One region of the Peribacillus sp. NJ4 genome, then DNA from elsewhere that is predicted to be linked to it. Evidence: riboswitches for the same ligand, from Rfam matches in the RefSeq annotation. Region 1 holds a riboswitch; each other region holds the start of a gene.

Region 1 (7,746 bases):
CACACCAAATACTTTGTGTACCCAGGCTACATCCACCCGATCATTTATGATGATCTTAGACAGCGGAATCTTATTATCATGTAATAGGGTCACTGCCCGATAGAGTTCTGATGCATTCATGTGCTTTTCCCTTAGATAGAAGAAATCAACATGTTCCTGAATCCTAGAAGCGATTTCTACGAACTTTTCAATTGGCTGTTTCCCAGTAGAAATAATATGCAATTCTAGTGCATTCATACTAAGAACCCCTAACTAGTAAAGTTGCAATCTCATAAAATCAAAGATAGTAACGGGAATTGAATCGATAGATAAAACCCAGCCAACAGCAGGATGAAAAAATACAGAATGAATCCATGGTCCTTTCTTGAAAACCCAAATTCATAATAGTATGTTCGATCCCGAGTGTCTGTAAATCGCTTGGCCTCCATCGCAACCGCGATTCGGTGAGCACGTCTGATGCTTCCGGATAACAACGGGATGGAATAAGCTTTCATTTTAAAATATACTGATCTAATCCCTTTTTCCCTTTTGAAACCACGTACCTTCATTGCGTTTCGTATCGTTTGGAATTCCTCCATCATGATGGGGATGAGCCTTAATGCCGCCATGAAACTATAGGCATATTTCGGTTTAAGCTTTACTTGCTGCATTAAGGAATAAAACAAGTTCACTGGTCTCGTCGTTAAGGAAAAAGTTAAACCTAGTGCCGCGAAAAGCAAAGCTCGAAAGCCTACCAGTAACCCCCTTATGAAACTTTCTTCAGAAATCGATATGAGACCCCACTCAAACCAAACCGTTTCACCTTGTCCGAATAATATCATTGCGGAAGAGGTGGATATAAAAATGAAACAAAAAGGGATCGACAAAAGTAAGATGCGTTTTATCGAATGCCCGGTAAAAAACAAAAATAAAAGTAAAACGCCAATGGTAATATTCATCATGTAATTCAGGTCATGAATGAATAGCGCCACGATGCATAACACGAGCAATACACAAAGTTTAAGGCTTGGATTAACCTTATGGAGCCATGTTTCTGTATTTGTAACATTCATCTACATGACACTCCTTTTAACTTTTGTCTCCATAAATCCTGATTGCGTGATGTTTTCATCCCTTATTACGTATCCGTCTTTAACCGTCCAGATCCTGGTTGCAAAGTTGTTTGAAATATGATCGTCATGAGTTACCATGATCACTGTTGTTCCGCGCCTTCGGTATTCCTCAAACCATTCCAGTAATGCAAAGGTATTTTTCGAATCTTGGCCAAAGGTTGGCTCATCCAGGAGAATGATTTTTTTGTCTATTACGATTGAGGCAGCTACACTTAAGCGACGCTTTTGACCCATTGATAATTGAAACGGATGTTTATCCCGATGTGCCTCAAGGCGGAACACTCCAAGCAATGATCGGACTCTCTCCTCGATTTCTTGTTGCGGCCTTTTTTCAATTCTCAATGAATAAGCAATTTCTTCATATACAGAATTTGCAACGAACTGAAACTCAGGATTTTGAAAAACAAACGTCATATGATCCGTTAGATTTTTCACCCTTCTAATAGGGGACCCCATTAATTCATACTTACCACTCGTTTTTATGAACTGCATCAGTGAATGTAAAAGAGTACTCTTCCCCGCGCCATTTTCTCCACTGATTACAATCCATTCCCCTGAATTGACCTGCAGCTCTTCAACCTTGATTTTCGCTTCCTTTTTCCGGAATCCGCTAAAACCTTGCACATGCATAAGGGGGGAACCAACACTAAATGGGTTTTCACGAATGAGCTCATGGTCATGTACATACTCATCCCAAACACCAGGGAACCAAATTCCATGTTCTTTCATTTCATTTTTATATAGGGAAAGAATGGTATCTTTTGGACCATCAGCTATGATTTGACCGTCATCATTAAAAAGCACGATTCGTTCGATGAATTCTAAAACATGATCAATTTTATGTTCCACGATAATAACCGTCTTGTCTCGTCCGACTCCCTTCAACAAGTCCCAAATTTCTTTTGTTCCTTCCGGATCGAGCATGGCGGTTGGTTCATCTAAAAATATCACTTCCGGTTCAAGGGCCAATACTGAAGCAATGGCCAGACGCTGTTTCATCCCGCCTGATAATGTATCAATACTTGTATGGATATCTTTTAGGTTCAATCCTACCTCATGGATATGTTTTTGGATCTTCTCTTTCATTTCTTTCTTAGGGACGGAAAGATTCTCAAGGACGAAGGCAATTTCCTCATCCGCAAATGGCATGCAAAACTGACTATCAGGGTCTTGAAAAACATATCCCCATGAAGAAGGACACTTCAATTCTTCCGCCTTCATCGGAACTTCGATGGAATTCGGAATTAATCCGCTTAATACTTGCAAAAGAGTCGACTTACCACATCCTGATGGTCCCAACAATAGAACTTTTTCACCTTTATCAAATGAGACGGATAAGTCCTTGAAAATCAAGGACTCATCACCTGGAAATTTCATTCTTAACTTCTCAACATGAACGATTCGTTCCATGGCCATCAACCTCTACTTTTGGTCCAGTTCTGCATAATCTTTACTTGAAACTGGACGAACAAGATTAGTTACTCCTGTTGCTTCCAGGACTTTAACTAGATAATAAGCTGTTACACCTGCAAAGAATATGGAACCCAAGAACCTCGCAATCATGAATAACGATAGATTCCAAAGGGAGAGCGCACCTATTTCCCCGTATGCAAAATCCATGATGACTGATCCCAGGCAGGAAGCCACCGCAGCTAAAACGGCCACCGACATATTGAATTTTTTATATCTGAACGCCATGAACAGCAGTTCAGCGAACAAACCTTGGACCACCCCATATAAGAGTACGGTCAACCCCCATGGTGAACCCAGAAAGAATTCACCGGAAGCTGCAGCTATCTCTGCCAGAAGTGCTACACCCGGTTTCCGTAAAATCAAAAAGGCAACGGGGCCAGCTATAAACCACATTCCATAAATAAGTTGATCTAGATGTAATCCTAATGGTTTAACGGAATAATAAATCGAACCCCAAAGGATATAAACGATTCCAAATGCTACGGCAATCACGATAGTGACTAATATATCCGTTAATTTCAATCCTTTTTTCATGTTTCATTCTCCTTTATACTTCCAGTATTTCCTTATGAACAGGCCATGTCTCTAAGCGATAAGCCATTTCCCAAAATGAGTATTCATATTGGCTGCTAAGGATAAAATGTTCCTTCATTCTTTCCTTATCTTCATCTGTTACTTTTTCAGCAATCTCATCAAGCCTCGCAATTTGTTCTTCCACCAAAGAGCGGAACCACTCTCCTCCGTAAGCCGCTATCCATTCTTGATAAATCGGCTCTTCCGGTTCACACCCTTGCAGCTTTTCGCCAATTTCATAATACAGCCAGTAACATGGCAAGATAGCTGCAATAACATCCCCTAAATGTCCAGAATACGCCGCACGATACATATGGGAAGTGTAAGCATAAGCAGTCGGGGCGGGTTTGAAATTTTCCCTTTCTTCTTTTGTGATGCCTAATCTCTCAGAAAAATTTTCATGAAGCTTCAACTCCGCTTCATATGTTCCTTGTGCGTGGCCGGCAAGCCTGCTTGTTGTATGTAAGTCTGTTGCCTTTACTGCTCCTAAAGCTTGAACTCTAGCAAAATGAGATAAATAATAGGCATCTTGCATGACATAAAAACGAAAACACTCTAATGGCAATGTGCCATCTCCAATTCCTGCAACAAACGGGTGATTAAAACTAGCTTCCCAAATATGATCAACTTCCTGGCGGATTTCCTCTGAAAACTTCATGTCCATTACCTCCAAATTCTATTTTTCAATGAATGATACGGGATAAAAAACTTTAATCACCTCTTTTTTTGCAAATAAAAAACCACTTTCTTTAACGTAAAGAAAGTGGTTGTACTTGAAATAATACAGAAACGTATTGTCCCAGACCCCACTTCCCTACGCTGGTATAAACCAGATCAGGTTCTAAGAGTCTTAAAGTCATACTTTAATCTCAGCTTCTCAGGTAAAATCAAATTTCACCTATAAAGCACCCCTAGTGGTACAAATTGTATATATAATTCATTTGCCTTTATATTAACACGATAAATCCAATTGTCAAACGATTAGAAAAAGTTTTCAAGCTATATTGCTTTAGGATTACTAGCCTTTCAATCTTGCATACCCACCTAACCACGATCAATTAAACCATTGTTAATCCACCATTTACGGAAAGAGTTTGCCCCGTAATATACCCTGCATCTTCCGAAACGAAATAGGCAACAGCACTGGCAATGTCCTCGGGTTGAGCTAGCCGACGAAATGGAATAGCTTTTTCCAAGGCGCTTGCTATACCATCATTATAAGAGCCTATTTCTTGAAATAGAGGAGTATCAGCAGGGCCTGGGGCAACACAATTGATGTTGAGTTTGTGACGTGCCATTTCTCTTGCTATCGTTTTTGTGAAGGCAATCACCCCTCCCTTAGCAGCCGAATAAACTGCCTCTCCACTTGATCCGACCCTAGCTGCATCTGATGCAATATTTACTACCTTGCCGTAACCATTTTCAATCATGAGAGGTAAAATTTCCTTGTAAAAATTAAAAAAATCCGATAATTTTATAATATGAAATTACGTAAAATTTTTAATAGTCTTTTAATACATTTTTCATTGATGGGAATTCTTACGATTGGTATTTTTTCAATATTTTATTGGATATCGTATCAAGGAACACCCCGAAGAAAAGAGTTTCATTACCGCATTACCAAAAATCAGTGTTAAACTATCCATGAACATTCATATTTCCAGCTTAGTTAATCAGTATGGTGTATTCTTGACTCAAGTAAAATGAAAGTGGTGAGGGAAGTTTCAATTTTGCGTTCCATTCGAAAGATCTATCAATTTTTTGTGGATATACCTTTAAAAAAAGGAGTGGTTTTGAATAACCGCTATAAGGTAACGTCTGTAATAGGAACAGGTAGCTACGGCATTGTTTATCTTTGCAATGATTTGAAAACGAATGAAAATATAGTGATCAAACAGCTCCGGACAAGTAAACGCCGCAGCAAAAAAGAGCTTGAACAGTTTGAGAGTGAAATCTCCATATTACGAATGTTAAACCACAAAAACATGCCCAAATTTCACGAGAAATTTTCCCAAGACGGAAATGTTTATTTTGTGATGGATTTCATTGAAGGGGATAATTTAGAAGATCATATTTTCTTGAATCATATAACGTTCACTGAGAAAGAGTCTCTACTTTTTCTTGATGACCTGGTCGGGTTGGTATCCTTTCTACACAACCATGACATTTTCCATCAAGATTTACGTATACCAAATATTTTACTTAAAGACCATCATCCCATCTTGATAGACTTTGGTTTGTCTAAACGGGCCGTTTCGGCCAATCTCGCAAAAGAATCCATTTTGGAGATGAAAAGGCAGGATTTTTACGATTTGGGGGAAATACTCTTATATGTACTTTATACGACTTACGCTTCCAAAAGTAAAAAGGCTCTTCCTTGGACAGAAGAGCTTTCGTTAGAAAAAGAAACCGTGCATATACTGAAAAGGTTATTAAGCATCCAAGAACCTTATTCAGATATTAAAGAACTCTCAATGGACCTGCATGCTGCATTAGGGTCTAAGAATTTGAATTAGCTGCTACTGCCTCGTCCTTTTCTTTTGTAGCGGTCGCTTCCACCCATGGGAGATCGTTTATACCCTCTGCTGCTACTGCTGCTGCCTCGGCGATAATGACCATGTCTTCGCTCACTGCTGCCTTGGGAAAGTTGTTTGATTTTTTTCATTATTTTCTTCAACATATCTTTCACCTCTTTTATATTGATTTTAAAGCTTGTTATTCATTAGCCTAACATAGTCACAGTATAAACCTTATTAATATGTACTATAAATTTTTTTCATTCGAGTTAATTCCATTACTGCCTTACTTTTCTGGTGGAGTGAGATTATTTTCATTGTTGGTGAAATGATAATGCCCTTGCCATCCATTTAAAAGGACATTATTAAAAAGAATCGATAAACCGAATTGTATATTAGACCTCTTCTCCTTAAGTGGACTAATTAGGTATGCCTTGCTGTTTCATCTTGAACGAAGGATTTACATAAATGAAATATATCAAAACAATCATTGACCAAATCGAATTTCCAATAAAAGGATGTTGATTGTGTGATATTAATAAAGTCAAACTAATCATTCCGAACAGGGCTGAATATCCAATCATCATCCAAAATCCCCACATTTCCAACCTCATATATCCGTAGATCATCACGATGGATATAAGCGCCACTAATACTCGAATCAAGCGTTCCGGTACATCAGCAAATCCAAATCTTGTCACCAACCCTATATGATTGGCATTAGGATCATAGAAAACTGATGTAAACAGTAAAATGCTCGCACCGAAAATATAAAAATAACCAATAAAAGAAACTCCTAATGGCCTTTTCATAACTATATCCCGCCACATAAAAAGAATAACAGATCGTTATCGACATTTTCCATTTCAGTGGATTCTTGGTAACTCAGGAATAGCATAAGCCGGGTTAATTGAAAATAATCTACCGTTTTGGCGAATCGCCCTGCTCATGAATGAGTATCAGGCAGTAAATAAAAAACCTGGCGAATATTTCATCGCCAGGTTTTTCTTCGTTCATTTTTATTTTACAGCTTCTTTTAATTCCTTACCTGCTTTAAAAGCGGGTACTTTACTAGCTGCAATTTGGATTTCTTCGCCAGTTTGCGGGTTTCTTCCTGTACGAGCTGCACGGTCACGCACTTCAAATGTACCGAAACCAACTAATTGGATTTTTTCTTCTTTAGCAAGAGTAGCCGTGATTGTTTCAAACAATGCATCCACTACTTTTTTTGCGTCGTCTTTTGTCAGTTCAGCTTGTGCTGCCACACTACTCACTAATTCTGTTTTATTCATATGAACACCTCATCCTTTTATATTCTTTAAAGTATGTAGAGAAGACAACATAACATATCTTATATGCGTCTGTCACTTAATATGGCTAAATAAAAGGAAGTGTAACCCTATACTGATTTGTTTTTTAGTCATTTTTTAAGGATAAGGGCTTTGATTAACTCATAATTTGATTCTGTCGGACCATTTTTCAACTTTCTGTAGTTTCCAGCTGCAGCCATTGATAGATGGTATCCATATCAATGTTTTCTTCCAAATGGGAAGCCAAGAGATTGTACGCTTCCTCCCTACGCTCCGAGTCGCTTTGAACGTTTTCATTCACTTCATCCAACCCCTTGTTCCGCCGAATTTGGTTAACTAGTAATCTAGTGAACAAGCGATTATGGAAAATCCCATGAAGGTATGTTCCCATTACCTTGTTGTCAGTGGATATGGCTCCATCCTCTCTTCCATCCTTCAATAAAAGAAAGGGCCTTACTTGTGACTTCAATGTCGTTCTGCCTAAATGTATTTCAAAACCGTTAAGATTCATTTGACCTTCCATTATCCCAGCAGAAAGTACACCTTCCATTTGTACTGTTTTCTTTTCTGCTTGAAATACGGTTTCCACCGGAAGAAGCGAAAGCCCTTCTGCGTTCTCACCATTACCTTCTACAGCGTCAGGATCGAAAAGTTTAGTCCCAAGCATTTGAAAACCGCCGCATATACCAAAGATCATCGTCCCTTGTTCACGCAGTTGATTGATGGCTCCATCCAACCCCACATGTTTCATCCACTCTAAAT
Region 2 (7,746 bases), 920 kb from region 1:
AAAGCGAGTGCCTGGAGAGGAAATCACATGTGACAAACTCAATTATTATCGAATTTGTCTACAGTCTGAGACGCTTGGACTTATTCAAGCGCCCAAGTTTCTTTTCACGTATTTGCCATACACCGTTATGTCCTGTAAAAACATAATTTCTGGATGTATTCAAAAATGGATGCTATTTTTCAGAACCCTGCAAATGAATAAAAGACCAAATCACGAATTTGGTCTCAATGCTTCATTAATAAGTAAGAACTGCTTAAGGCATTCGTATCTTATTTATATAATCCTGGATTTGATTGATCAGTCCATGGCAGTTTCACACCGAAGGTACTTGCAATGAATTGTGTATCTTCTCTTCTTTTTTTCCTTATTTGGGCCCGTTGTTTTGCCGATTCATTTAAATTCATTTCCATCTCTGTTTCAGGGACCAAACGCGGAACCGGTATTGGTTTACCTTCTTCATTAATGGCAACAAAGGTCAAAAAGGAAATGACGCATAAATTCCGATCTCCTGTAACTAAATCCTCTGCAATCACCTTTACGATGATTTCCATTGATGTTCTGCCCGTATAGGTCACGAAGCTTTCCAGGCAAACTGCATTTCCTTCGTGAATGGGGTGCAGGAAATCGACAGAATCGGTTGATGCCGTAACGACGTTGCTTCGCGCATGACGCATGGCGGATATAGCCGCTACATCATCAATGTATGCCATTAGCTTGCCTCCGAACATCGTACCAATGTTATTTGTATCCGGCGGGAGGACAAGGCTTGTTTTTATGACCAAAGAGTCCCGGCAATGTTTTATTTCTTCCATGGTGACTGCACTCCTTTATGTCTGATTTCTCACTAGTCCACTTTATCGAATTATTACCTGTAAATCAATTCACATGCTTATTTTCCTGCTTTTAGTCAAAATTATTCGGTTAAAATAAAGCGTCCCACTCTCACTGCCCTTTTGGCTGCTTGCCTTGTTGCAGCTCACGCAGGCTCAAACCAAATGTCATTTGTAAATGAGGATAATCCTTAAACCCTGTCCAATCCCCGCCCCAATCAAAACCTAACCCTTTAGCGATGGTTACGACTTCCATCCAATCCGACTTTCCATTATCGTTGCCGTCATAACCCATATCCCAAATGGCCTCACCTTGTTTGTTTAGGAGGGCAAAATCTATCGCCAAACCGAAATTATGAAGAGACTCCCCACCTTTTGCATTCGTTACGATGTTCCCCGTGCTTAAACGGCCTTTTTCATAGAGTTCATTTTGCTCGGCTAAAGAACGATACCCTGCCGTAATGATTACTGGGATGCCTTTGTCATTGGCCAATTGAATGAGCTCGTCTTTTTTGTCGGCGACGATCGGATTCAGCTCGTCTGTCAGTTTGATTTCATCTAAATCAGGCGGAAGCATATACTTGAACAAGAGCCCCAACAACAATCCGAAAAAGCCCAATATCAGACATGTCCTTACCCAAGTGGCTTTCACTGAAAAACCCTTCCTTTACTATAACTGTCTGAAAGTCAAAAACTCAACCAAAGACGGATGAGTTTTTTCTTCTATTATAACTTTGATTTCAATTCTTCTATTTGCATTAAATGCCGTTTTTCATGTAGTCCCACGAACGAGATCCATTGCTTCAAGCTTAATTCTTTAAACAATGGGTGGGGAAAAGACTTTTGTTTGAGATCATTTTCTTTTGCTTGGTCAACGACTCTTATAAAAGCTTTGCGAGTTTCGGACAACTTATCCTTAACCTCATTCAAAGTTTGGAATGATTCTGACGGAATGACAAATGGCGGGGCCTGAACCTTCACTTCACGATTTAATGTAAGCTCGATCGGTTTATCAACAGCCGGAGTGCTATCGTCGCTTTTCAATTTATCGGCAATGCTCTTTGTTATGGCCCGTTCCATTAAATATAAATGATCCAACACCTGAATGATGCTCCATCGTCCTGCTTCAGGATGCGCGTTCAGCTGTTCATCCGATAGTCCGTTGACCGTATTTAAGAGTTCTTCCCTGATTTTTTCATTATCATTCATCTTTAGCATCTCCTCTTATAAGCCTGGCTAATCTCCTATAATTATTCCATGACCTATATGAATGTGTAAAATAATAATACTTTTTGACAGAAACGAACCGATTAATAGTTGTCTATTTTTTGAACAGCTCTATGATAGTCATAAAGGTAAAATTCGCCTAATATAAAGGACTATCAAAATTCATCAAGGGTATTCTAAATAGGAGTGATCGCCATCATTGGAGGATACTCCATTCAGCCACAAAAGCAGATACAAGCATCCCAGATCTTTGCAGTTCTCTTCCCAACTAAAGGCCATATCAAATTCCTAGCGACTTATGCAGGTAAAAATGCACAGAAAGCATTCTGTGCATTTTTGCTTTCATTTGAAATCATAACTTTCCAGAACCCGATTCGTAATGAGTTGATACCCTTTTTCATTCGGATGTATCTTATCACTGAAATACTCTGTTTTCTTTTTATTTTCAAAAAGATCATTTGTAGGAATGAATACCATCCGATCATCCTTTTCCGCTATTCTCTTTATTGCTTGGTTATAATCTAGAATGTGTTTTTCAAGTTTTTCATTGTCTTTAATTGGGCTATATAGCCCTACTACCAGTATATCCGCTTTATCGTTTGCCTTTATCAGGGTTGATATAATCTTATCCAGATGGTTGATATACTCCCGTTTACCATCATCGATTTTTCGGTCACTTATTTTCTCCAAGTTCCCGCCGTTACTATTGATCAAGTCATTCGTTCCAATATAAACGATGAAAGTATCGGCTTTATCAAGTTTCGTTTTAATGCGGTAATCATCAAGCTGCTTCATTACCCCATCCGTTTCCTGACCTTTTATACCGTAATTCCAAAAACTCACTTTTTGTTCCGATTCCGGATTATTCAATTCATCCTCCAGACCGTCTACATATCCTTCCCCGTCCTTATCCCCTTTTCCATAGGTTAACGAATCTCCAAAAGCCATCACCCTTTGTACATCTTTCGCTTCCGAGGCTTGAAATTTATATGCCGCGAAACAAATTATTAGTACAATAATTAATAAACCTGCTATTTTTTTCATTTGCTTCTCCTTTTGTCTATTTACTATGAAGTATTTAATCTTTTAAATACCCAAAAATCTGTAGTCCTAACATATAAAATGAATTGTCAGATAAAGAGCAAAGAGTGTATGATAGTATAAAACTTTCAATGGATTGGGTTTCATTCACCGTCCCTTAATAAAAAACCGGCGATACCCTTTATTCTGGAGATAGAATATAGATAGGAGTTTAAATCATGGAAGAGCACATAGAGTTTAGAGAGGCAGAACTATCGGACTTACCCAGGATCGTTGAAATATATAATTCGACAATTGCTTCAAGAATGGTCACGGCGGATACGGAACCTGTATCCGTACAATCGAGGGTTACATGGTTTGAGGAACATGATTCAGAAAGTCGACCGCTATTTATCATTATTATAGAAGGGGAAACTGCTGGATGGATGAGCTTTCAATCGTTCTATGGGCGGCCGGCCTATAATTCCACGGCTGAAATCAGCATTTATATTGATGATTATTTCCGGGGAAAAGGAATCGGACAAATTTCGATTCAAAAGGCAATTGATGTTAGCCCAAAATTAGGGGTGAAGACTCTATTAGGTTTCATTTTTGCCCACAATGCACCAAGCCTGAAGCTTTTTTCCAAATTCGGGTTTGAAAAATGGGCACATTTACCTCAAGTTGCCGAGCTGGATGGCATTGAACGAGATTTGATCATTCTTGGTAAACGTGTCGATATTTAAATATATTTATTTAAAAGCTATTGCCTTGTGTAGTAGCTTTTTTCTCTGATTAAACGAGGACGAAATAGTGAATTTAGAAATACCTATATACTCTCTGGAGGGAAAAATATTCAGATTCTCTTTTATTTGTCAACGCATTTAACAGCGCATCCAATTCTTGACTTGCTTGAACAGTTAGAAGACTTGTAAAACCATAAACTGCTGCCAATTTGATCATTTCCTCTCTCTTTTCTTCTACTTTTTCTATAGTTACCTTCCGACAAATCATATAAACACCTCCTAATTTTTCAATATTTTTACACTTTCATCATAATGAAACTCGTAGTTAAAATCAACTATTTTCCGGAAATTAAATGTGTTATTTCATAGGTTAAATGTGACAAAAAGCCTATTTCAGTCTCTAATTATGTATATTTTGTGACATCCTATATATAAACCTAAATAAAAAAAGCATCCACAAGTGTGATACATTGCGAATGCTTACATCATATCCCTATCCCACGAACCCAAAATATAGTCTATCGCTTACTATGTCATCCATTCCGAAGGAGACTCGTTATTAGGTCTATTTATAACAATCTTATATTCATCTTCAAGTACTTTTAACGGGGCATCGTAAAGGTGCCTTTCATCAGAGGTTTTGTATACTCCATTGGCCAATAACTCTTCAATAAGCTTTGCCTTCCTCTGTTCAATCCTCTTAAATAATTCCGCCATGTAAATGGCTCCTTTCCTAGTCATCATAAAGCCTGCTTCTAGTTGAGCTAAACTGTATTAACTGGTTTGATTTTCACCAAATTATATATACCTTTATTATTATGTCACTAAACGTTATTCCGCAAAAATAAAAGCCTCTTCTAATTCAAGAAGAGGCTGACAGTGTCCGTACGGCTCTTCTTATCTTCCAAGCATATGCTTGTTGGATTTAGCACAGTTCCCAAAATGGGTCTGCTGCCGAGGTTTCTTTGGGCCAAGTCCCTCCACCTCTCTGGATAAGAATTCAATATATAATTGATGTAGACATGATTTTATCCCAATAATCATCAAATGTCAATTACCTGGATCTCCCTTTTTTCCTGAGCCATAAAGGATTCCCTCTTTCAAATACGGGTTGCATTTTCTTGTCTTTCTGATATGATGTCAGTAATTACATACAATTCACACCACTAGGGGAGTCTTTTTTAAGACTGAGATGGAATTAGTTCCGGACCCTTTGAACCTGAACCGGCTCATACCGGCGGAGGGAAGTGGATGATATCGTCCATTTACAGACTTTATCCATCTACCCCGTTCCGTATTCAGGAGCGGGTTTTTTTATTGGGTGTAAACAGGGGGATCCATCTAAAGGAGGATGAACAATGGAGAATACTAAATTAGAAACATTCAGTGATAGACTTCATGGACGGGCAAAAGAGATTTGGAAAAGGAACCATTCACATCCCTTTGTCCAGGCAATTGGAAACGGCACACTTCCTGAAAAGAAATTTGCCTATTACCTGAAGCAGGACTATATCTATCTCATGGATTATTCCAAGCTCTTTGCTTTAGGTGTCATCAAAGCTCATAATATCGAAACCATGGCAAAGTTTGCGAGTATTTTAAATGAAACCCTTCAAGTTGAAATGGATATCCATCGGCATTATGCTTCAGAATTCGGAATCAGCTCCAAGGAATTGGAAGATACAGAACCCACACCAACCACTCTAGCCTATACGGGTTACATGCTAAATGCAGCTCAGCATGGGACTTTGGCAGACCTGATAGCCTGTCTCCTACCATGTGCTTGGGATTATTATGAGATCGGTTTGCTATTGAAAGAACAAAATGGTGAAGCATTGGAAAACAATCGCTACTCTGATTGGATAAGGTCATATTCATCTCCTGAATTCGGTGAAGCACACAAGTGGCTGATTGCTTTGTTGGAAGAATTAACTGAAGGCATGCCCGAAAAGGAACTTCTTAGATTAGAAAAGCACTTTTTGGTGACTTCCCGATATGAATATTTATTCTGGGATATGGTTCAAAATGAGCAGGATTGGCCACTGTAGGTCGTTGATATGATGAATCCAATCAAGAAATTGACATTGACCGCCATGATTACGGCTATAACGACTTTAACCAGTTCATTTATTTTCATCCCCGCCGGATTTGCAAAAGTCTTTCCTATTCAACATCTGGCAAATGTCCTGACAGCCGTATTATTGGGACCTGCTTATGCGGTAACACAAGCTTTTTTAGTTTCCATCATTAGAAACATGTCTGGTACCGGTTCAATTTTCGCCTTTCCTGGCAGCATGATCGGTGCACTTTTGGCTGCCGTCGTATATCGAAAAACACAAAGCTTAAAATTCGCTTGTTTAGGGGAAGTGATCGGGACCGGCATTTTCGGTTCCCTAGCCTGTTATCCACTTGCAATCCTCCTATTGGGAGAAAAAGCTGCTCTTTTTGGTTTTTTACCAGCTTTTATGCTTAGTTCATTCGCAGGTGCGATTTTAGCTTTCATATTACTTAAAATACTTCTAAAAAATAATTATATGAAGGGGTTTTTTTATGAAAACAGCATTAACCATCGCAGGCTCTGATTCAGGGGGCGGTGCTGGAATACAAGCTGATTTAAAAACATTTTCTGCACATGGGGTCTTTGGAATGTCAGCAATCACAGCCGTAACCGCACAAAATACAATGGAAGTGCGTTCAATTCAGGCCATCGATACAGCTATCATTTCGGATCAAATTGCAGCCATTTTTGAAGATATTCGTGTCAATGCAGTAAAAATAGGTATGCTTGGATCAAAAGAAATAGTGGAAACAGTCGCTGCGTCCCTTAAAACATTCTTACCTGACATCGTTATCCTTGATCCTGTCATGATTTCCAAAAGCGGCCACCATTTGCTCGACGAAAAAGCCGTCTCTGCCTTAAAAACGGAATTGCTTCCGCTTGCAACCCTTGCAACCCCAAATGTACCAGAAGCGGAAGTTCTTACTGGCTTGTCGATTCGAACGAAACAAGATTTTTACAGGGCATGCATATCCATACAAGAACTGGGCCCTAAAGCCGTTTTACTTAAAGGGGGCCATGCAGCGGGAAATCCAAATGATCTCTTTTATGATGGGACTGACTTCCACTGGATAAAGGGAGAACGCATTCATACAAAAAACACACATGGTACAGGCTGTACCCTGTCATCCGCCATTACATCCAACCTGGCAAATGGACTGACATTGCTGGAGTCGATCGAACAGGCCAAGATCTATATTTCTGAAGCCATTCGTAATAGCTTTTCAATCGGTAAGGGTCATGGACCTGTCCACCATTTTCATTCATTTTCAAAAAAAGAACGGAGTGAATTAATATGAAGGTTCCTGCAGCCGATTTATTCGTGAGGGTAAGAGAAGGAAAACCACTCGTTCACCAAATCACCAACTTTGTTACGGTCAACGACTGTGCAAATGCCACCCTTGCCATCGGTGGTTCGCCTGTTATGACATCGAGCCCAAGAGAAGTGGCGGATATGGTCAAATTAGCAGATGCATTGGTCCTTAATTTCGGTACGATTGATGATAAAGTCTTGGAAGCAATGGAGATTGCCGGTAAGACGGCAAATGCCCTGGATATCCCGGTCATTTTGGACCCGGTGGGAGTGGGTGCCACCGCCTATCGGACAGAGCAAGTCACAGAACTCCTACGTAAGGTTAATTTCCAAATCATTCGCGGAAATGCGAGTGAGATCCATCGATTGATGGGTGGGGATATCGTTACACGGGGGGTGGATTCGGGGGAACTTGCGATTAGCAATGCGGAGCTGGCTGCACAAGCGGCAAATAAATTGAATAGTGTCGTCGTGGTCAGCGGGGCGAAGGATGCTGTTAGTGATGGAAAACATACGTCCATAATCGACAACGGGAACCTCCTTTTAACAAAT
Region 3 (7,746 bases), 1.2 Mb from region 1:
CCATCCCCGCTTTGAATAAATGCGGATTTCGATTTATATGTGTAGGGTAAAACTGAGTGATTGGTATTTCCGTTGTCTCGACCACTTCTTCAATTACCTGCAAATGATCTCGACTATCGCCGACATGAATGTTGACGATACCGCTTTTCCCGGACAACAGACCTCCATTACGCGCCTGAGAGGCTAGTTTAGCAAGTTCAGCTGCAGTCGGCTGCGAAGAACGATGATCGGCAATGGCGATTTCGCCCACACCGATAATTTTATCCACTAGAATCAAATCATCTTCAATCTTGCCGGTTAACGTCTTGACTGGAACTTGATATGAACCTGTCTGAACGAAGCAGCTAATTCCTTCTTCTTCAAGCGCTCTGGCTTTAGCAAGCAGTGCTGGCATCGTCCTTGTCGTACCATCTGTTCCGATGACCCCTACCAATGTCGTTATACCCGCTAACGTGGCATCCGTTAATTGTATTTCAGGTGTCCTCGTCTTGAATCCTCCTTCACCGCCTCCGCCGATAATATGTACATGAGCATCTATAAAACCCGGAACCACGACTTGACCACTCGCATCAATCACTTCCAATTCAACGAAATTGGCAGGTACATCAATCTTGTCCTCAATGAAGCCAATTTGCTTTCCAACCAAGAGGATATCTTTTGGTCCCATATATTCCGGGCCATAAATCTCCCCATTTTTAATTAGTGTGAGCATTGTCCCTCTCCCTTCAAGAATTGAAATTTTCAAATAGGTTTCAAAATCATTTACACGGGTAAATATACAACATGACCCGCTAACAATTACATAAAAAAACCAAACATACTTGTTCGATTTTAAAAATTGTAGCTGAATTGACATCTTGATTATGCTTTTCCAAAAGTATAAAAACATAAAGGAGTAAACGACATGAATAAAGTGATTTCTTCTGACATTAAAACAAATAAAAGATTATCCATGCGACAAATCATGAACCTATATCAAGTTACGAAAGACTTTAAAGGGAATATATATTTTATCTGCAACCATAAATTGGTTGATGCCAAGAAACTTTCAACTTTTGTATCCTTTGTGCTCATTCTCCAAGAATGTGCAACCATGAAAGTCATACTTGAAGGCGAAAATGTACATGCCATGCTCGAAAAAGTACAGGCTATTTGTAAAGAAAATGATGAAAGTGCATTTGGTTTCCAATCGAACCAAACCGTTAACATTTAAATGATTCCAACAATTTCAGGATAAGAAGAGGGTGTATAGAATGAGAACCATTTTAATGGTCATAGGCGCAATCGTCGTAATCGGCATAATAGCAAATCTTATTTTTTAAGAATGATGAAAGACTGTCAAATGATTGACAGTCTTTTTTTGTGTAGATTTTTATTGGAAAGAGCGTGTGTTCCATACTCCCTTTTCAGAAAAATTACCACGGCACCTCCCAATCCCTCCATTTATTCAAACCATCCCGAATTTCTTTTCCTTTATCAATCCAATATTGCTTTCTTTGCTCCTCTTCTTCCTTTGTCTGTTGCTCCTCTTCTTCCTTTGCCTGTCGCTCAGCTATAAGTGCCTGTTGTTCAGCTATTAGCGGTCCGATATCTTGAGCTTTAAAGGATTGAGCCGCTTGATTCTGTAGAGCTTTCGACATTATTTTTTGAAAGATGAGTGCACTTCCCTGACTGCTGTGTGTCGTTAGGTAATTTTTTTCATCCGTCTTATCATATCCAGCCCATACAGCACCGACCAGTGAAGGTGAATAACCGATGAACCATTGATCTTTAACCCCTGAAATCCCTTCGATGGGCACTTGTGTGGAACCTGTTTTACCTGCTATTTCATAACCGGAAACAGCCGCGTTTTTAGCTGTGCCATATTCCACTGTACCAAGCAGCATCGCATTCATTTTATCGACGACGCTTTTAGAGGTTACTTTGGTGCTTTTCTCTTTCCAGGCCCCTACCTCTTTTCCATCGTTATTTTCTATTCTTACAATGGCATGAGTTTCCTCCCTTTCCCCATCGTTTGCAAATGCTGAAAAGGCTCCTGCCATCTGCAGCGGGGACACACCTTTCCTCATCCCTCCTAGAGCTAGCGACAGATTTCGATCATCCTTGTCATACGGAATCCCAAACCGCTCAAGTGAATCCAGCCCCTTATCGATGCCAATCTCATTCAATAGCCAAACCGTTGGTACATTCAAGGAATTCATCACCGCTTCATACATGGGTACTTCTCCTTTGTATTCACCGCTCAGGTTTGTTGGCTCATATTCACCGAAGCTCATTTTTTCATCCTTTAAAGGGTCAGTGATATCGTATCCCTCCTCAACCGCTGGAGTGTAAACGACAAGTGGTTTAATGGATGAACCCGGAGATCTTGACAGCTGGGTTGCCCGGTTATATCCCATGAATTGATGCTCACCTCTCCCACCGACTAGTGCCTTTATCCCGCCCGTTTCAGGATCAAGGAGGACTGACCCGCTTTGAACCATTTGCTCTGTACTCGTTCCAACTGGAAAATTGGCTTCATTCGCATACACGGATTCTGTAGCCTGCTGCATGGATTGATCCAGTGTAGTGTAAATTTTATAGCCCTTTGAAAGCAGTTCCTCAAGCTTAATTCCATATTTACTCGATGCTTCCGATAAAACATGATCAACATAATATGGATACTTACCTCTTAATGGATCGGTTTCCTTCTCCCCCATAAGAAGTGTCACCGAATCTTTTTTTGCGGCTGCTTCTTCATCTTTCGTCAAATAACCATGTTCCGCCATTCTGGAAAGAACCAAATCACGCCGTTTCACTGCTCCGTCCAAATTCTTATATGGATCAAGTTTGGATGGTAGATTAATGACACCCGCCAGCAAGGCTCCCTCGGCAACGGTCAATTCAGAGACCTCTTTGGAAAAATAAATATTTGCAGCTTTTTTGATTCCCCATGCCCCATGGCCAAAATAAACTTGATTCAAATACATTTCCAGAATTTCATCTTTCGTATATTGATTTTCAACTTCCTGGGCTAGAAAAAACTCTCCTATCTTCCTCTTCAATGTTCGATCCGATTCCAGCATCGTGATTTTCACAAGCTGCTGGGTGAGCGTGCTCCCGCCTTCAACAACACTTCCAGCCTTCGCATTTTTAACCAAGGCTCGCAAGATCCCTTGATAATCTATACCGTGATGTTCATAAAAACGGTGATCCTCAATGGAAACCACCGCTTGTTTCATATGTTCCGGTATTTCATCTATCGCAACACCTTCGGATTTATTTGCCGTGATCGTACTGGCAAGATTCCCATCCAGATCATAGATTCCTGTCGGTTGCTGAAGATTATTTTCAAGATGGCTTATATCTGCACCCTGCCTGAAATACAAGAGTGAACCGGCGCCTAAAACCACAATCGCCAATATTATAATTAGAACTAATTTCACTAACCCTCTCATTTGTACCCCCATTTTCCCATCTGCGACATGTTTCATTAAAAATATTTTACCCTTTTTATTAAAGAAAACTCGTCGATTGACTAAAAGGCCGCAGCTCAGTCGCTTTTTCTTTTAACACTATACTCGCGTACCGGCTTCCTTGCTGATGATATTCCTTCCGAATGAAAAATAAAGCACGCCAACTAATTGAAGGACCAGGATTTCATCCAACCATTTTAACAATGCTCGTATCTATCCTTTACCCGTAATTGGCGATCTATATACCAATTAAAGGCGTGAAGCCATTTAAAAGTGGGTATAACACCTTAAAGACTTATAAATGGGAGAGATGATATTATGAAAGACGTAAAAAATATTGTCGTCGCTTTTGATGGAAATGAAGAGAGTACACAGGCCGTGGAATATGGAGCAACAATCAAAAAGGCATTTCCTGAAGCTGAACTGACCGTAGTCCATGTCCTAAATGATAAGGTTGAACAGAGTATCATGGGAAACGTCACAGCTCCTGGATTCGTACCCGCTGCAGGATTTTATGTCGATCCCGTCCAGACACATCCCGTCGTTGAAGTTGAACAGCGAGAACAAAAGGTAATTGACACCCCTTCCCCCATCGAGAATAGTGTTCGGAACGCAGAAAGTAATACGTTGAGATTGCTAAGTGAATGTCAAGTAAAGGGGAAATTCGAGATATTGGAAGGACATGCGCCAGATAGCATATGTGAATATGCAGAAAGAACTGCGGCCGACCTCATCGTCGTCGGCAATAGCTCTAAAAGCGGTTTGGAAAAATTCTTTCTTGGAAGTACAAGTAGTTCAATTGCGAAAAACGCCCCCTGTTCGGTATTCATTGCAAAATGAGATTGAGCCAGTTCGCCCTGTACGTATCGTTTGGTCATTCTCCGAAAAAAAGCCGGATTCTTGTAGAATCCGGCTTTCTTGTTAATAGGCTTTTTTCAGTAATACATTTGAAGCTGCCGAATATAACATCATCACCACAATGGCCGATAAAATAAAACTGATCAGCATATAAGTCCCATTATAAATGAATGAATAAACCGCTACTGGCTGTCCTTTTGGCGCTGCAGATCCAAAAAACACGATTCCAGAAGTGAAATGACAGAGAAACCTCAGGAAGCTGCCCAAAAACATGCCACCAATCCCGTATAATTTCGCTTTGGAACGCTTTTCCTCTTTATAGCTGTTTACAAACTTGTTCATGAATACACCGGATATCCCGACAACCATAAAGGCAAGATAATAATCAATGAAGCCTTGAATCGGTGTTCCGATCCATGCTGTACCACTTACAATCTGCAATAGTCCAAGTAACAATCCGGCTAACATCCCACCTTTTATGCCCCAACGATATGCCATCAGAAAAATAGGTACCATGGCTATTGAAATCGAACCCCCTTGAGGCCAGATTCTTGAAAAAATGAATCCAGAGACCATATCCAGTAATAAAGCCAATGAAGCAAAAATGGCGACCTCTGTCATGAATAACGTTTTATTTTTCATCATGCCACTCCTTTCTCCAAAAATGAAAAAGTGTCCATGAGTTCCCCCTGCCAATTTTGCGCAAAAAAAGCAACACCGGGGCGGTAATGGATGCCCAGTATTGCTTGTATCCAAAACCACATCCATACGCTAGTGCTAACTATCAGGTTCATAGGGTCTGAACTCAACCGTTCACTCTCAGCCTTTTTGGCTCCCCTTGTGGAAGTATTTATTTTTCGATCCTCGGTTAGAATATACTACTAGTTTCTTTAATTGACAACTAAAGAAATTGGATATGTCAACAACTTGTTATTCCCATTTTATGGAGATATTCTTTCTTATAAACAACTTCTTTACATACCTTCAATACATCTGCAATTAACCAAGTTAGATGGCTAAATACGACAATTTTTCTATAGACTCACTAAGGTTTGTTTTGATATCTTTATTAAGCCTAATTTACATTGGGGAGGGAATGGACATGGATAAACATTCGATTTCAGCTGAAAAAGGCGCCTACATAAGCATCGCCGCTTACATCTTCTTGTCTGCCCTTAAATTGTCATTTGGTTATTTCGGTGATTCTAAAGGACTTTGGGCAGATGGTTTAAATAATACGACCGATATCATCGCTTCCATAGCCGTATTGATTGGGTTGAAAATTTCGAAGAGACCTCCAGATGATAATCATTCATATGGACATTTACGGGCGGAAACCGTAGCCTCGTTGGTAGCTGCCTTCATCATGATCACCGTAGGCCTGCAGGTTGTATTCAGTGCTATAGAATCCTTCTTCCAGCAAGATTCAACAACCGTTCCCAATATGCTTACCGGTTATGTCGCCCTATTCTCTGCAATCTTCATGTACGGAATCTACCGTTATAACTTAGCATTAAGTAAAAAGATCAACAGCTCTTCCATCTACGCCGTTGCACAGGATAATCGTTCCGATGCCCTTGTCAGTGTTGGTGCTTTCATTGGAATCATCGGTACTAAGATGGGAATCCCTTGGCTTGATGCAATAGCTGCAGCAGTCGTGGGGATCATCATATGCAAAACGGCCTGGGATATCTTTCGGGATGCCTCCATCTCTTTAACCGATGGTTTCGACGAGCAGCTCCTGCAAAAGATCGGACAAACCATTATATTGACAGAAGGTGTTAAAGACATGAGTGAAATTAAGGCCCGTATGCACGGAAGTGAAATCCTGCTCGAAACTACTGTTCATGTTAACCCTCTTTTGACCGTCATCCAAGGTCACGATATTACGGTTAAAATCGAAGAGAATCTTTTGAAGGAATATAATATCCAGCATGTGATCGTTCATATCGAACCATATACATTTCATAAAAAAAGGTAACCGTCATTAACTTTACGGATACCTTTTTTTATTATTAATTCATGTAATCACTGTAATAAAACTGTGTCAAAAAAGGTATTTATCGATTGATTGACGAATATTTATCCAATTGACACATGTTAAAAGAACTCTAATCTGTTATCATAAAAGCAAGATGTAATTATTTTAATATTTTGTAATTTTTTTCTAATACATTAATTTCTGGGTCAAAAGTAAATTCATTTTCCTACAGTATGGAGGGCAAAATGGTATCTAATCGAGAAATGACCATTCACTTTTTATCTTCTCAAAAAAGCAGTATCATATCCAAATGGAAAGATGAGTTGCTGCATTTACCGGACGGATATATGGGATATTTTAAGGGAGAAGTGGAAAATATCTTTAATCTGCTAATGGATCAGCTTGGAAAATCGGATACTGACATAGACGATGTAATGAAGGTCGTAGGGGGAAAAATTGCGTCTGATCGAGTTAATAAGCAATTGGATATGGAAAATTTCTTTTCCACTGCAACCATCGGCAGATCCATCATCATTGAGCACGTTTTGAATTCCGAAGCACCCAAAGAAGAGATATCCGATCTAATTAAGCAAATAAACGTTTACTTCGATAAACTCATTCATTTTGCATTATCCCATTATACCGAATTGAAAACGACGGAACTAGAAGAACGCTATAATTTCATAAGCCCAAACCATAAAGACCGTTTGACGCTCCTTGGCCAAATGACCTCTAGCTTTGTCCATGAATTCCGAAATCCACTGACATCCATCATGGGATTCATACAATTGTTACAGGCAGAACAACCGGAAATAAAATACCTTGATATCATTTCAAAGGAATTGGATCAGCTCAATTATCGGATTACACAATTTCTTAATATTTCCAAAAAGGAAACCTCAACATCACCACCAGATCTATTTTCCATTGCTAAGCTAGTTAACGAGGTCATCGAATTTTTATATCCAAGCATTTTGGAAGTAAATGCTTCCATTACATGTAATATTGCCGATGATGCCGTAATTTCCGGTTCTGAAGAAGAATTCCGTCAGGTATTACTTAATATTATTTTAAATGCTCTTGATGTAGTTGCGGGGATGCCTTCCCCATCCATTTACATTTCAGGCTCTGAGTCACCACCCGGCATCCTTACCTTAAATATTTCCAACAATGGGCCGAAGATACCAGACGAGGTAATGCCGAATATTTTTGAACCATTCATCACCACAAAAAAAAGAGGAACGGGATTGGGACTATTCGTCTGTAAAGAAATCGTTTTAAAACATCAAGGAACCTTATCCTGCCACTCTACCGATTTCCTAACGACCTTTTCCATACAATTGAAAACTAAATAATGGATAAATATCCTTTTTTCCATGGTTTTTTAGTGTGAAATTTTTGACTGATTGACGCCCAGTTACTTATACTAATAGTTAGGTTCCACTACTAATC
Region 4 (7,746 bases), 1.6 Mb from region 1:
TGGTTTATTTAAAGAAAGCCAGGCGCAGAACCTGATTTTAGACAGCCTTCCTGGCATTGACCAAGACTATATCGAAACCGCACTCACAGAGGCCATAGAAGACGCATATAGGCTAGGTTTGACTGGAGGGCATACGGAAGACCTCCATTACTATAATGGCTTCATGCCGACATACCAGGCGTTTAAATCGGTAATCGAGGACAGGGAAATGGCCTTTCGCGCCAATTTGCTCGTCCATCACGAAGCGTTTGAAGAAATGCTGGCAGCAGGCGGCCGTTATCAAGAAGGTACGCAATATATCAAATTCGATAGCATGAAGATATTTACTGACGGCTCCTTAGGCGGACGCACAGCCCTGTTGAGCGAGCCTTATGTAGATCAACAGAATACGAATGGTGTCGCGATATTCACTGAAAATGAGCTTCAGGAATGGGTGGGAAAAGCAAGGGATGCCGGAATGCCGATTGCTGTCCATGCCATTGGCGATCTCGCTTTTGAATACGTCTTGAATGCGATTGAAGCCCTCCCCGTGAAAGAGGGACAGAGGGACCGGCTCATCCATGCGCAGATCGTCCGGCCGGAGCTGTTGGAGCGGGCAGCAAAGCTGCCGGTCATCTTTGATATCCAACCGGGTTTCGTCCCGTCCGATTTTCCGTGGGTGGAAGAAAAGGTTCCAGCCAATTTATTGGAATCCTCCTATGCCTGGAAAACCTATTTGAATTTGGGCATCATTTGTGCGGGCGGGTCAGATGCGCCCATTGAGCCATTAAATCCAATTTTGGGTATTCATGCAGCTGTCACAAGAACGAAAATCAACAGTGAGGACAGTACCGTATATGGCTTGGACGAAAGGCTTTCCGTTTATGAGGCCTTCGCACTTTATACAAAAGGGAGTGCTGCGGCAATCGGCCAGGAAAAACGCCGCGGTCAGATCATCAAAGGGTATGATGCCGATTTTACCGTGTTTAATCTGGATGTCTTTGCTGTTGCGCCGGATGATCTCCTAAAAGCTGAGGCGGTCATGACGGTCATCGATGACAGAATCATGTATGATAATAATTAACGGTTGCAAAAAAAGAAATGGATATACAAAATAGTTAAATGGAATTCGGTTAAAGGAATGTAAATGGAAAGAAGGCAGGTTATGAAAGTGGATGAACAAAAAGAAGGGGCGATCTATGCAGCCCTTTCTTACATGATGTGGGGAGTCGTGCCGATTTACTGGAAGTTCCTACAGGGAGTCGGTGCTACGGAAATTTTAGCTCAGAGGGTATTATGGTCTTTCGTTTTCATGTTGGTTTTATTGATGTTCATGAAAAAATGGCAAGCGTTTCTTGATTATGTCAAAATCATTTTGCGAAATCCCAAACTCTTTGCAGCATTACTAACGGCGTCACTGCTCGTTACTGCTAATTGGGGTGTGTTCATCTGGGCCGTTAACTCAGGACGGATCCTCGACACGAGCCTTGGATATTATATCAACCCGCTAGTCAGTGTACTATTGGGTGTGATAGTCTTAAAAGAAAAATTGAGCGGAGCACAAATCATATCGTTCCTGCTTGCAGGAATCGGAGTCTTGATCCTTGGCATTCATTTCGGTACGATCCCGTGGGTCTCTCTTGTTTTGGCCATGACCTTTGGATTATATGGTCTGGCAAAAAAAATGATCAAGGCCGAGTCGGCGATCGGGCTGACGCTCGAAACGATGATGGTAACGCCTCTGGCCCTGGGTTACCTGATATACTTGATGAACCAATCAGAAATGCAATTCTTTACAGCGGGAAGCACAAGCTTGCTGTTGGTGGGCGGTGGGATTGTCACGGCCTTGCCACTTTTATATTTTGCAAAAGGGGCGGAGAAGATCCCGTTATCGATGCTGGGAATTTTTCAGTATATCGCTCCGACCTTATCCTTATTGATCGGGGTATTCGTCTATCATGAAAGTTTTACCAAAGCGCATCTTTTAGCGTTTTTATTCATATGGTCAGCCTTGGCGGTTTATACGCTATCCATTACGAAATGGGGTCAGGCAAGTGCCCGAAGGTTTAAAGGCAAAGGGAATATTGGTGCGTGAATAAGAAAAAATGCTTGGGAGATCTCTCCCAAGCATTTTTTTATGCCGGTATATAATAAAACGGTTTTACGGCATAGGGGAAATGCCAGGGTCATGAAAGGTAAATCTTCGGACCTATTTCAGAAACAATACAATTGGAAAGGCTGACAGGACTGTGAACGGGCATTGCACGAGGGTTATTTTCCAGGAATTGGCTATAGAAGGAACTATCCAAGTTAATGATATGCGTTGTCAGGAATGCCGATATGGTGGCGTTCGGCTTTCTATTGCTATTTAATTCATCGATGATTCCCTGTGCAGTGGTAATCCCGATCCCGTGTCCATAAAAGAGGTTGTTCCCTAATAATATGGCATTTTCACCTTGCCATTCAGGAGTTTCCAAGTCGTGATCAGGGTTTTCGAAGTAAACGCAATCCCCTGGTAAATAATCCGTTCCTTGATGAATATCAAGAGCCATATTGCTTGGAGGGCGAAAGTTATATAGAAATACGTTTGAAAAAAGATAGTCAAAATTCCTAGGACCGATTAAATCCAAAATGGCCTTTAAAAAAGTGACGACTATCGCTGTACCGCATTCGAAGGCGTAAAGCCTTCCATTCAAGAAAATGTCCAGGAGTGCGGCATGAGGGGGAATCCCTGGCTGAAGGGTAAATGTGCCATCCTTTGAAACGCGCCAATATTGTTCATTGCTTGCCGATTCATCAAGCGTGGAAAATTCTGGACTGCTTTTATCTAACGAAATGGCGGCCTCGATGACTCGGTGCCTCAGTTGTATATCGAAATTAAGGTATCCGAAGTTCCGGTATTCAAAAACGTTAGAATCTTCCGCCAGCAATTGGAGAATTTCAAGCGATGTATCAGATGCTACACCTGGTTGGATTTGACTGACATCTAACCATTTGTGATTAATCTTTATCATGATCATATCCACCTTTTGTTTATGAAATGAAGGGTTTATAAAACCAGTACACAAAAAAGTCTACAGGTAATGCTCATTATATGAATGCATGCAAAGAAATGACCATTTGGAGCATTTCAGGCATCATGGCAACCGAGAATGATTGGTATGGCAAGAGGGATGATCATTTTGCTTACAATGATTATCATTTTCCAAAAAGATGTTTTGGTGGCTGTGCTAAACATTTAGGAGGAATACCTTTCCAATTAGGGAGAAGGAGCAAATTAGTATTCCCTTTTCTGAATGAATTGATATAATGAGAGAGAAAAGTTCATATGTGCGAGAAATGTAGGGGGGCCAGTAAAGCTGGCTGAGATTGCGTCCTTTAGATGCTGACTCTTTGAACCTGATCTGGATGATGCCAGCGGAGGGAACATATTATTACTGACTTTCTGTTTTGTATGTTAACGTCCGAATTCATCTTCGGGCGTTTTTTGTATTTTTATAGACCCTGGCGCCCCATTATGGTTCCGGCATATGGATCTTATATGATGTGTAGGAGGATAATAACTTGAATAAATTTTTACCACTGTTGACTTCGTTGTACCTTTTGGCTGGATGCGGTGCAGGCGGAACTAATGAAAAAGAAGAAGCATCTAAAAATGAAGGCAATAAAGAATTAAAAAAGGTATCGGTCGTGCTCGATTGGACACCGAATACAAACCATACAGGTTTGTATGTAGCCAAGGAAAAAGGATATTTTAAAGAACAAGGTCTGGATGTGGATATTATCATGCCAGGTGAAGCTGGAGCTGATAAGCTTGTCGCTTCAGGGAAATCCGAATTTGGCGTGGGCTACCAGGAGGGCATTACGCAGGCCCGCGTGCAAGGCGTCCCGATTGTTTCGGTAGCTGCTGTTATCCAGCACAATACATCTGGATTTGCTTCACCTGAGGCAAAAAACATTAAAACACCCAAGGATTTTGAAGGGAAAACATATGGTGGCTGGGGGTCTCCGGTTGAAAAGGCCATCATTGATTCACTCATGAAAGAAGAAAATGCGGATGTAAATAAAGTGGATATAGTGAATACAGGAGACACGGATTTTTTCACTTCGGTTAAAAGGGATATAGATTTTGCCTGGATATATTATGGGTGGACAGGTATTGAGGCTGAGTTGCGAAATGAAAAGCTTAATATGGTTTACTTAACCGAATACTCGGATAAGCTCGATTACTATACACCTGTTTTGACAACGAATGAAAAGATGATAAAAGAGGATCCCGAGACTGTTAAAGCATTCGTTCATGCAGCTTCGAAAGGGTACCAGTTTGCGATAAAGAACCCTGGTGATGCAGCAGACATGCTAATTAAGTCTGCCCCGGATCTTGATGCAAAACTAGTGAAGAAAAGCCAGGAGTGGCTTGCAGCTAAGTATCAGGATGATGCTCCGCGTTGGGGTGAACAAAAGCTTGAAATTTGGAAGAATTACAGTGATTGGATGACGGAAAATAAGCTTCTTGAAGGTGATTTCAATCCTGAAAAAGCATTTACCAATGAATTTTTACCAAAATAGGAGGAAATACAATGGCCAATTCATTAATTAGTATACAAATCATTCCTAAAGGGGATGTCATCCCTTTGGTCGACGAAGCAATCAAGATCATTGATGAATCAGGTGTCAAGTATGAGGTTCACCCGCTTGAAACGACAATGGAGGGTGAGCTTTCCGAACTTTTTGCCGTGATAGAAAAAATGAATGTAAGAATGATTGAATTAGGCTCGCCGAATGTCATATCCCAAGTGAAAATATTATTTCAGCCGAGCGGAATTACGATGGATACGTTAACGGAGAAATATCGGGCATGACCGGAAGGGGAATTTGGAAGAAGGGGGCTCCCTTCTTTCTTTTATTATTGTTGCTGATAATATGGGAGTCAGTGACAGTCTTATTAAAGGTTGAAAAATGGCTGCTTCCCGCTCCGTCGGCCATTTTCATTGAAGGAATTGAGTCGTCCCAGAATCTTTTTGGTCACCTTACATCAACAACTGAGCTTGCGTTATCGGGTTTTTTTATTGGAAGCTGCATTGGATTATTAATCGCGGCAATCCTACATCTGTTTCCAGGCGTGAAGGACGCGGTTTACCCTCTGCTCATACTATCACAAAATATACCTATCATAGTTTTGGCACCGCTTTTAGTAATTTGGTTTGGCTTTGGCATGATGCCTAAGTTAATCGTCATTTCGCTAGTATGTTTTTTTCCGGTTGCGGTTGCTTCATTGGACGGTTTTCGCCAGACACCATACGAACTCAAGCATTATTTCAAGATGATGGGAGCGGGAAAAAACCAGTTATTTTGGAAGCTTGAACTTCCTCACTCGATCCCGTTCATTTTCTCGGGCCTGAAAATTTCGGCCACCTATAGTGTAATGGGTGCGGTTATTTCGGAATGGCTTGGGGCAAAGTCGGGGATTGGTGTTTATATGACGCTCGCTTCCTCTGCGTTCAGGACAGATCGGGTGTTTGTTGCCATTTTCATCATTATGGGAATGAGCTTGCTCTTTTTTGGGATCATCACCTTCCTCGAGAAACACTTAGTTTCATGGAAGATAAAGGAGGGTGCAAAGGATGAAGCTGGAAATTAAAGATGTCTCCTATTCTTTCGATGGTAAACAGAATATTTTAGAGAATATGGATTTCCATGTGGGAGATGGGGAATTTGTCACAATCCTTGGGCCATCCGGCAGTGGTAAAAGTACATTGTTCCACTTGATAGGCGGTATTTTGAAGCCGGATCATGGCAACATTTCGCTGGACGGTAAAAAGATAAATGGCTTAAAGGGCCATATAAGCTATATGCCGCAGCAGCCTTCCCTTTTACCTTGGAGAACGGTATTGGAAAATGTTTTGCTTGGAAGCGAGCTTGCTGGGATCAGAGATAAAGAAAAGGCAAAAGCCCTTTTGGTGAAAGCTGGATTAGCAGAGTACGAGAAAGCATATCCGCATGAATTATCTGGAGGCATGAAGCAAAGGGCCGCATTCATTCGGAGTATCTTAAGTCAACAGGACTTGATGTGCCTGGACGAACCCTTTTCTGCCTTGGATGAACTGACAAGATTGCAAATGCAAAAATGGCTGCTGTCCGTTTGGGAAGAAAATCGGAGGTCGGTGCTTTTTGTTACGCATAGCATCGATGAAGCCGTTTTCCTTTCAGATAGAATATATGTGTTATCAGCAAAACCCGCTGCTGTCATCAAAGAAGTGGCAGTGCCATTTCCAAGGCCAAGAAGTGAAGAACAGCTGCTTAGTGATGAATTTTTCCATTTGAAGAGAGAATTATATGCAGCACTAAAGCCAACTGTTTCGACTTAATTAAGGAGGCGACTAAACTTGAGAATCATCGACAGCCATATCCATTTGGATAGGTATGAAGAAAGTGAGCAGAAGCAGATTCTAACTGATATGGACAAGGTTCATGTGGAATCGTTACTGACTGTTTCCATGAATTTGACCTCTTCCATTAACAATTATCAGCTTTCACGCAAAGATTCACGAATTAAGCCTGCCTTCGGTTTTCATCCAGAGCAGCCCCTCCCGAGTAATGAAGAAGTGGACGAATTATTGAACTGGATAAGGGTGCATGTGCACAATATGTTTGCTATAGGTGAGGTTGGGCTGCCCTATTACTTAAGGCAGGAAAATCCCGATATTGATCACTCAGCGTATATAGAGATACTGGAGAGGTTCCTGGCTTTAGCTAAAGAGGTTGAAAAGCCGGTTATTCTTCATGCCGTCCATGATGATGCACCTATCGTTTGCGATCTTTTGGAAAAACATCAAATCACAAAGGCACACTTTCATTGGTTTAAAGGTGATATCCGGACAATCGAACGAATGGCCGAAAAGGGCTACAGCATTTCGATTACACCTGATGTTTGTTATGAGAGGGAAATACAGGAATTGGTTTCGGCATACCCACTTAAGCTGATGATGATTGAAACGGATGGCCCATGGCCGTTTGAAGGAGTTTTCAAAGGTAAATGGACCCATCCCGGCATGATGCATGACAGTGTGCGTCAAATCGCTTCGGTTAAAAGATTGCCTGTTGAGGATGTCTATGAAATCCTTTATCAAAATACCAAAGATTTTTATCATATATAAAGGTACCGGATATCATATCCGGTACCTTTAGTTCGTTATAGAAAGGTCCTTTTAACCTTTTCCCAAAAGGAATTGTCTTTTAGCTTGACGGTCTTGATGACTTTACCGCTTAACCGGACCTTTACCTTTTCGACATGGTTGATGCTTAATGCTTCATTGTCCATTCCGATGATCGGATAGCTTGGCCCGTTTTGTTCAAGGTGGACGGTCAACGTCTTGTCTCCGCTCAGGATGAATGAAGAACCCAGGGTCCGATAGGTATTGTTATTGATGGAAGCAAGCTCACTCACTTGAAAGCAAGGGAGAAGGGGATCCACAACGGCCCCATTGACCGATTTATTATAGGCGGTGCTTCCGGTCGGAGTCGCAATGATGATACCGTCCCCGCGAAAAGTTTCAAAATGGAGTTGATCAATGAAAATATCCATGATGAACGTTTTGGTGATGGAAGACCGGATACTTAGTTCATTGAGGGCATAAAAGGAGGGCTGATCGTCCAATTGGATTTCGATGGTTGGATATTTACGCACCTCGATTTGCTCTCTTGTCATGGCATCGATCATTTTATCCGTGTCTTCCAAGTGGAAATCGCAATACATATTCAAGTTGC

The links. A riboswitch is a leader RNA that binds a small molecule or an ion and turns the genes downstream of it on or off. The one in region 1 is predicted to bind thiamine pyrophosphate.
Region 2: another riboswitch for thiamine pyrophosphate. It lies ahead of tenA (thiaminase II); the one in region 1 lies ahead of tenA (thiaminase II).
Region 3: another riboswitch for thiamine pyrophosphate. It lies ahead of thiT (energy-coupled thiamine transporter ThiT); the one in region 1 lies ahead of tenA (thiaminase II).
Region 4: another riboswitch for thiamine pyrophosphate. It lies ahead of QUF94_RS07760 (ABC transporter substrate-binding protein); the one in region 1 lies ahead of tenA (thiaminase II).

The regions. Positions count from the first base shown of each region.
Region 1 covers NZ_JAUCFQ010000001.1:3,107,747-3,115,492, forward strand. The annotation lists gene tenI (thiazole tautomerase TenI) at 1-237, opposite strand, end outside; gene QUF94_RS15460 (energy-coupling factor transporter transmembrane component T family protein) at 270-1,052, opposite strand; gene QUF94_RS15465 (ABC transporter ATP-binding protein) at 1,053-2,522, opposite strand; gene QUF94_RS15470 (ECF transporter S component) at 2,535-3,119, opposite strand; gene tenA (thiaminase II) at 3,133-3,816, opposite strand; TPP riboswitch at 3,953-4,081, opposite strand; gene QUF94_RS15480 (SDR family NAD(P)-dependent oxidoreductase) at 4,217-4,639, opposite strand; gene QUF94_RS15485 (protein kinase domain-containing protein) at 4,889-5,674, shown strand; gene QUF94_RS15490 (hypothetical protein) at 5,658-5,789, opposite strand; gene QUF94_RS15495 (hypothetical protein) at 6,094-6,486, opposite strand; gene QUF94_RS15500 (HU family DNA-binding protein) at 6,694-6,966, opposite strand; gene QUF94_RS15505 (cobyric acid synthase) at 7,154-7,746, opposite strand, start outside.
Region 2 covers NZ_JAUCFQ010000001.1:4,026,122-4,033,867, forward strand. The annotation lists gene QUF94_RS20005 (acyl-CoA thioesterase) at 270-812, opposite strand; gene QUF94_RS20010 (M15 family metallopeptidase) at 943-1,482, opposite strand; gene QUF94_RS20015 (DinB family protein) at 1,557-2,039, opposite strand; gene QUF94_RS20020 (DUF459 domain-containing protein) at 2,400-3,101, opposite strand; gene QUF94_RS20025 (GNAT family N-acetyltransferase) at 3,317-3,823, shown strand; gene QUF94_RS20030 (aspartyl-phosphate phosphatase Spo0E family protein) at 3,897-4,091, opposite strand; gene QUF94_RS20035 (Fur-regulated basic protein FbpA) at 4,352-4,540, opposite strand; SAM riboswitch class I at 4,718-4,822, opposite strand; TPP riboswitch at 4,982-5,086, shown strand; gene tenA (thiaminase II) at 5,182-5,871, shown strand; gene thiW (energy coupling factor transporter S component ThiW) at 5,884-6,405, shown strand; gene thiD (bifunctional hydroxymethylpyrimidine kinase/phosphomethylpyrimidine kinase) at 6,374-7,180, shown strand; gene thiM (hydroxyethylthiazole kinase) at 7,177-7,746, shown strand, end outside.
Region 3 covers NZ_JAUCFQ010000001.1:4,310,725-4,318,470, forward strand. The annotation lists gene iadA (beta-aspartyl-peptidase) at 1-712, opposite strand, end outside; gene QUF94_RS21475 (hypothetical protein) at 905-1,213, shown strand; gene QUF94_RS21480 (transglycosylase domain-containing protein) at 1,416-3,473, opposite strand; gene QUF94_RS21485 (universal stress protein) at 3,774-4,295, shown strand; gene thiT (energy-coupled thiamine transporter ThiT) at 4,377-4,955, opposite strand; TPP riboswitch at 5,060-5,162, opposite strand; gene QUF94_RS21495 (cation diffusion facilitator family transporter) at 5,410-6,294, shown strand; gene QUF94_RS21500 (histidine kinase N-terminal domain-containing protein) at 6,540-7,649, shown strand.
Region 4 covers NZ_JAUCFQ010000001.1:1,540,619-1,548,364, forward strand. The annotation lists gene QUF94_RS07745 (amidohydrolase) at 1-1,063, shown strand, start outside; gene rarD (EamA family transporter RarD) at 1,145-2,074, shown strand; gene QUF94_RS07755 (protein-glutamine gamma-glutamyltransferase) at 2,166-2,993, opposite strand; TPP riboswitch at 3,313-3,422, shown strand; gene QUF94_RS07760 (ABC transporter substrate-binding protein) at 3,544-4,548, shown strand; gene QUF94_RS07765 (thiamine-binding protein) at 4,560-4,841, shown strand; gene QUF94_RS07770 (ABC transporter permease) at 4,838-5,620, shown strand; gene QUF94_RS07775 (ABC transporter ATP-binding protein) at 5,604-6,347, shown strand; gene QUF94_RS07780 (TatD family hydrolase) at 6,366-7,136, shown strand; gene QUF94_RS07785 (NAD kinase) at 7,172-7,746, opposite strand, start outside.